Regions from separate parts of the Streptomyces changchenzhani genome, predicted to be linked through region 1. Evidence: riboswitches for the same ligand, from Rfam matches in the RefSeq annotation. Region 1 holds a riboswitch; the other holds the start of a gene.
What was found. Region 1 has a riboswitch for cobalamin ahead of ABCR94_RS06140 (CbtB domain-containing protein). Riboswitches for the same ligand answer to the same signal wherever they lie in the genome.
Positions count from the first base shown of each region.

Region 2: linked by a shared signal. The riboswitch ahead of ABCR94_RS10320 (ribonucleoside-diphosphate reductase subunit alpha) and the one ahead of ABCR94_RS06140 (CbtB domain-containing protein) in region 1 are both predicted to bind cobalamin.

Region 1 covers NZ_JBDHNH010000001.1:1,291,769-1,295,166, forward strand. Annotated here, with positions in the region: gene ABCR94_RS06125 (hypothetical protein) at 1-208, shown strand, start outside; gene ABCR94_RS06130 (class F sortase) at 210-902, shown strand; gene ABCR94_RS06135 (CbtA family protein) at 913-1,686, opposite strand; gene ABCR94_RS06140 (CbtB domain-containing protein) at 1,704-1,922, opposite strand; cobalamin riboswitch at 1,956-2,083, opposite strand; gene ABCR94_RS06145 (glycoside hydrolase family 6 protein) at 2,565-3,398, shown strand, end outside.
Region 2 covers NZ_JBDHNH010000002.1:466,456-469,853, forward strand. Annotated here, with positions in the region: gene ABCR94_RS10310 (carbon starvation CstA family protein) at 1-1,212, shown strand, start outside; gene ABCR94_RS10315 (YbdD/YjiX family protein) at 1,209-1,412, shown strand; cobalamin riboswitch at 1,547-1,669, shown strand; gene ABCR94_RS10320 (ribonucleoside-diphosphate reductase subunit alpha) at 1,811-3,398, shown strand, end outside.

The DNA.
Region 1 (3,398 bases):
CCAGCCCACCCACCAGCCCACCCAGCACGCCACTCCCGTCTCTCCCGTGCACGCGGGCGGCGGCGGTACGGCGCAGCTCGCGTCGGAGACCGCCGAGGGCGACGGTCCCGGCACCCGGCACACCGTGATCGGCCTGGTGCTCGCGGGTGTGGCCGCGGTCGCCGTGGCGTTCCGCAGTGTCCGCCGCCGCCCCACGGACGCGGACTGACGTGTCCGCCGAGGACGCCCCCGCCGCGAGCCGTCCCGCAGGCTCCGGACGGCTGCTGACCGGGGTCGCGTGGGCGGTGCTGCTGCTCGGCCTGTCGCTGTGGGGGCGTGGGCTCACCGAAGGGTCCGGCGGCAGCTCCGCCCCGACCACCGGCGATGTGGCCGCGGTCGGCCGTCCGCTGGGGGTGCCGCTGCCTCCCGCGCACGAACCGCAGAAGGGCGTGCGCCCGCAGCGCGTCGACGTGCCCTCGATAGGTGTGACGGCGCCCGTCGTGGAGCGGGGTCTCGACGCGTCGGGCGCTGTCGACCCTCCGCCGTACGACTGGCCGGCCACCGTCGGCTGGTACGGCAACGGCACCCGGCCGGGGGCGGCGGGCGTGGCCCTGCTCGTCGGCCATGTCGACACCGAGAGCAAACCGGCCGTCTTCTACGGCCTGAGCGCCACCCGCCCCGGCGAGCGGATCCGGGTGACGGGCGCGGACGGCTCGGACCTGGAGTTCACCGTCGACGACGTTCAGGTCTTCACCCGAGAACGCTTCGACCCCCAGAAGGTGTACGGCCCCCGCGAGAGCGACCGGGCGGAGCTGCGCCTGATCACCTGCGGGGGCACGTACGACAAGAAGGCCCGCACCTACACCGCGAATGTGGTGGTGTCGGCCTACCTGACGGGGACGGGAAGCTCCGGTCGGAGCTGACCGGTCCCCGTTACGCCGTCACTCCCACGGCCGGCACGGTCGCAGCAGGCGCGCTGCGGGCCGCCGCGCGCAGACCGAGCGCGCCGAACACTCCGGCGAACACCGCCCACAGCAGCGCGTGCGAGCCCAGCGAAAGCACCCGGAAGTCCCACAGCAGTGTCGCCGCCACCGGAACCTCGTCCGGGTTGCCCGGCAGTGCGAAGAGGACCGCCAGGGTCGCGACCGCGGTGACGGCCACCGCGACCTGGCGCACCGGCACCGACCGGTCGGCGAGGCGTACGTACACCTGCCAGGCCAGCAGCATGCCGAGGATGCCGATCACGACGGCGGCCAGCCACAGCGACTGGCGGTCGGTGACCGTGCCGGAGTCGCCGACGCCCGGCGGGTTGGCCGGGTAGCGCAGACCGGGCAGCAGGGACACGGCCACGAAGGCCGCCGAGCAGAAGACCAGGGCGCGCGACCAGGGGCGGTCGCCCGGGGCGGTGCGCCGGTGGACCAGTGCGTAGGCGACGGCGAAGAGCACGCCGAGCGCGAGACCGGCGACCACCGCGGTGACCACCAGGCCAAAGTGCTGGGTGGAGCGGGAGAACAGCTCCTCGTGGTGCTGGACGGCCGTACCGGCCGCGTCGTGCGCGTGCTCCTTGGCGGAGCGTGCCTCTTCGAGACGTATCGCGCGGTCCATCAGCGGCTCGGCCAGGAGCAGCGAGAAGAGGCCGGTGGCAAGACCGGCCACCCCGCCCGCCGCGAGGGAGCGTCCGAGCAGGGGGAGTACAGGTGTGGACATGGTGCGTACGGCCCCGATCAGTGGCAAGGGGCACCGAAGAGGTGCCGGCCGTCGTGCGAGAACTCGTGCAGATAGTCGCCGGTCGCGGAGACAACGGTCCCGTTGTCCATGAAGACCGCGTAGAGCGCGACCAGGGCGATGATCGCCGCGGCGGCCAGGATCAGCCAGTCGCGGGTGCTGGTCGCGGCGGACGCTGCCGCTGCGGTGTCGGTGTGCGGCGCGGTGTGCGAAGACATACCGGTGAACCTCCTTCTGGGGTTTCCACGCCCCATGGCAGGAGAACGACGGGTCAGTTCCTGGCTTCCGTACGGGCGCAGAGCTTGCTCGTACGGTCACAGTGGCGGGACCGCCCCGGAATCGCACCGGGTTCCTGTCCACCGTCGTCTCGATGTGTGGAGTTGTCATCGGGAGAGTCCCAGTCCTGGCCGGACACTGTCAACAGGGCCTGTGCGTGGCGAAACCGACGGGCACCGGGCGTAGGCCGGCTACCTGGCCCGGTCGGCGGCCCGCTCCCCCCGGAGCCGCCGACCGGGCTGGTCCTCGACCGCCGGTGCACGGACTGCGGGAGAAGTCCGGCGCCGATGCGGGAGGTGCAGATGTGTCGGGGGAGACTGGGGCCGGGGGCTCGGGCCTGTGCTTGCCACTGTAGAACGGACAAGCGGATGTTCCTAGGGGCACTTTGATGCCAAGTCATCGCATTGTCGCCCACGGTGCACCCTTTGTTACGCGGTATGTGCGTACGCGCCGTAACAGCTCACCCACGAAGAGCAGAGGGCCCCTGGCGCTGGGCAGGGGTGTGTCAGGATGGTTTGGACCGGTTGTGTCCGGGGAGGCGCCGGGGGGTCCTTACACATTTCAGGTGCACCAAGGGGGAGTGGATGTACGGCAGTTACAGCGGCCGTCGGCGTGTGGGTGTCCGGATGGCCGCGATGGCGGCGGCGGGGACCGCGCTGCTGTTGACGGGCTGTTCCTCGTCGGACGGTGACGGCGGGGCGCAGCAGGAACCGGTGAAGCAGCAGCCCAAGGGCAGCGATCCGTACTGGGTCAATCCGGAGGGAAACGCCGCCAAGCAGGTCTCCACGTATGCCAAGGGCGGCGACGACGACAAGGCCGAGCTGATCAGGAAGATCGCCGAGCAGCCCGTCGGCGAGTGGATCGGGCCGGAGAACGCAGAGGCGGAGGCCAAGGGCTTCACCGAGGCGGCGGCCAAGGCCGACCGGGACGCGCTGCTGGTCCTCTACAACATCCCGCACCGCGACTGCGGGCAGTTCTCCAAGGGCGGCGCCGCCGACGGCAACGCCTATCGCGGCTGGGTCGACCAGGTGGCCAAGGGCATCGGTGACCGCCGCGCCACCGTGATCCTGGAGCCGGACGCGCTGCTGCACCTCGTGGACGGCTGCACGCCCCAGGAGTTCCACGAGGAGCGCTTCGACCTGCTCAAGGGCGCTGTCGAGCGGCTGAAGCAGCAGCCCGCGACCAAGGTGTACCTGGACGCGGGCAACGCGGGATGGCAGTCGCCGGACGCGCTCTTCGATCCGCTCCAGCGGGCGGGTATAGGGCAGGCCGACGGGTTCTCGGTGAACGTCTCCAACTTCCAGACCACGACGACGAGCGCGGACTTCGGCAAGAAGCTCTCGCAGAAGATCGGCAACAAGCCCTTTGTGATCGACACCAGCCGCAATGGCAACGGGCCGTACACCAAGGGTGATCCC
Region 2 (3,398 bases), on a different contig from region 1:
TCGATGTTCCCCTTCGTCTTCATCACCATCGCCTGCGGCGCGCTCTCCGGCTTCCACTCCCTGGTCGCTTCGGGCACCACCCCGAAGATGATCCAGAAGGAGACGCAGATCCGGGTGATCGGTTACGGCGCCATGCTGACCGAGTCGTTCGTCGCGGTCATGGCGATGATCTGCGCCTCCATCATCGACCCCGGCCTGTACTTCGCGATCAACTCGCCCGCCGGTGTGATCGGTGACAACGTCCAGGCCGCGTCCGAAGCGGTGACCAACCTCGGCTTCTCCATCGACCCGCAGACACTGGCCCAGGCCGCCAAGGACGTCGAGGAAGAGAGTCTGCTCTCGCGCACCGGCGGCGCACCGACGTTCGCGCTCGGCATGTCGGAGATCTTCTCCGCGGTGATCGGCGGCGCCGGATTGAAGGCGTTCTGGTACCACTTCGCCATCATGTTCGAGGCGCTGTTCATCCTCACCACGGTGGACGCGGGCACCCGGGTCGGGCGCTTCATGCTCCAGGACATGCTCGGCAACGTCTACAAGCCGTTCCGCCAGGTCAGCTGGAAGCCGGGGGTCTGGTTCGCCAGCGCGGTCGTGGTGGGCGGCTGGGGCTACTTCCTGTGGGCCGGCGTGCACGACCCGCTCGGCGGCATCAACCAGCTCTTCCCGCTGTTCGGCATCGCCAACCAGCTGCTCGCCGCCGTCGCTCTCGCCGTCTGCACCACGCTGCTCGTCAAGTCCGGGCGGCTCAAGTGGGCCTGGGTCACCGCCGTGCCGCTCCTGTGGGACGTCGCGGTCACCCTCACCGCCAGCTGGCAGAAGATCTTCTCCGGCGACCCGAAGGTGGGCTTCTTCTCCCAGCGCGACAAGTACCAGGCGGGCATCGACGCGGGCGAGGTCATTCCGCCCGCCAAGACCCTCGACCAGATGAAGACAGTCGTCACCAACTCCACGGTCGACGGCGTGCTGTCCGCGTTCTTCGCCGTCCTCATCATCGTGGTGCTCATCGAGGCGGCCCGGGCGTGCGTCAAGGCGGTCCGCGACCCCGCGAGCGTCAAGCTCAGCGAGACCCCGTACGTCGAGTCCCGTCTCGTCGCGCCCGCTTCGCTCCTCGCGACCAAGGAGGAGAAGGCCGAGCTCGTGGCGGCCGGCCTCGGCCCCGAGGGCGGCATGCGCAAGGACGACGCCGCGCCCGTCGGATCGGGGAGCCGGGAATGACCCGTATCGACGTACGCCGCACTGCGGGCCGGATCCGCTGGTACGTCCGCGAATTGACCGGCGAATCCGCCTACGACCGGTATGCGGCGCACACCAGATCCGGCGATCCACAGGCCCCCGTCATGAGCCGACGGGAGTTCGAACACAGTCGTACGGACGCACGCGAGGCGGATCCCCGGGAGGGCTTCCGCTGCTGCTGAGGCCCTCCGCCCAGTGATCGCACGGGCCGTCGCATCTTCCGGGATGCGGCGGCCCGTTGTCGTACGCAGATCCGAAGCCGCAACACCCGCGACACAACATCTGGGGGGTGCAGCATCCCCCGGCCCCCACATGTATGCTCGTGCTCGCTGTCGCCGCAGGGAAATCCGGTGCGAATCCGGAACTGTCCCGCAACGGTGTGATTGGTGCGCTTTTGCGCACCCAGGAGTCCGAGACCTGCCGACGGTGCATCCGGTTCGACCGACCCGGATGCCGATACGTCCGGGCCTCGCGGTTGGGCCGGTGGACGCAACGCGGTGTGCCGCCCTTTCAGGGGTGAGGTGCGCCCGTGCGGCCCCGTTCCCCCGCCGGCCCCGAGCCGAGCGAGGGAGAGCACCCCGTGACCATCGCGCCAGTCGATCCGGCTTCTGTCACGGTGACGACCGAAGGACCCGGCACAGAGTTGCTGCGGACCCTGACGGACCTCACCGCCGATCTGCCCGACACCGACCCCGGCAGAGTCGCCGCGGCCGCGCTGCGCGGCCGGAACGCCGGTTCTGACGCGGCCGAGTTGCGCATGCTCGCCACCGACGCCGCCGCCGGCCTGATCTCCGAGGACCCGGCGTACTCCCGCCTCGCGGCCCGGCTGCTGACCCGCACGATCCGGGACGAGGCGGCGACGCAGGGCGTCCACTCCTTCTCCGACTCGGTCGGCGTCGGGCACCGCGAGGGACTGATCGCGGACCGTGCGGCGAACTTCGTGGCGCTGCACGCCCCGACGCTCGACGCGCTGATCGACAAGACGGCCGACGACCGCTTCGGCTACTTCGGCCTGCGGACCGTCTACAGCCGCTACCTGCTGCGCCACCCGATCACCCGTCAGGTGATCGAGACCCCCCAGCACTTCATGCTCCGGGTGGCGTCCGGCCTCGCCGAGGACGACTCGGTCCGCGCCCTGGACGAGGTCGCCGCGCTGTACCGGCTGATGAGCCGCCTGGACTACCTGCCGTCCTCGCCGACGCTCTTCAACTCCGGTACGCGCCACCCGCAGATGTCCTCCTGCTATCTGCTGGACTCCCCGCTGGACGAGCTCGACTCGATCTACGGCCGCTACCACGAGGTCGCCCGCCTCTCCAAGCACGCGGGCGGCATCGGCCTTTCCTACTCGCGCATCCGCGCCCGCGGCTCGCTGATCCGCGGCACCAACGGGCACTCCAACGGCATCGTCCCGTTCCTGCGCACCCTCGACTCCTCGGTCGCCGCCGTCAACCAGGGCGGCCGGCGCAAGGGCGCGGCCTGCGTCTACCTGGAGACGTGGCACGCGGACATCGAGGAGTTCCTGGAGCTGCGCGACAACACGGGCGAGGAGGCGCGGCGTACGCACAACCTGAACCTCGCGCACTGGATCCCCGACGAGTTCATGCGCCGGGTCGACGCGGACACCGACTGGTCGCTGTTCTCGCCGGTCGACGTGCCCGAGCTGGTCGACCTGTGGGGCGACGCGTTCGACGCGGCGTACCGCAAGGCCGAGGCGGACGGGCTGGCCCGTACGACGATCCCCGCGCGCCAGCTGTACGGCCGGATGATGCGCACCCTCGCGCAGACCGGCAACGGCTGGATGACCTTCAAGGACGCGTCGAACCGTACGGCGAACCAGACCGCCGAGCCGGGCTCCGTCGTGCACTCGTCGAACCTGTGCACCGAGATCCTGGAGGTGACGGACGACGGCGAGACCGCCGTGTGCAACCTCGGCTCGGTGAACCTCGGTTCGTTCGTGCTGGCCTCGGGCGAGATGGACTGGGAGCGTCTCGACGAAACCGTCCGCACCGCCGTGACCTTCCTCGACCGGGTCGTCGACATCAACTTCTACCCGACCGAGCAGGCCGGCCGCTCCAACGCCAAGTGGCGCCCGGTGGGCCTGGGCGCGATGGGTCTGCAGGACGTCTTCTTCAAGCTGAAGCTGCCGTTCGGCTCCCCCGAGGCGCAGG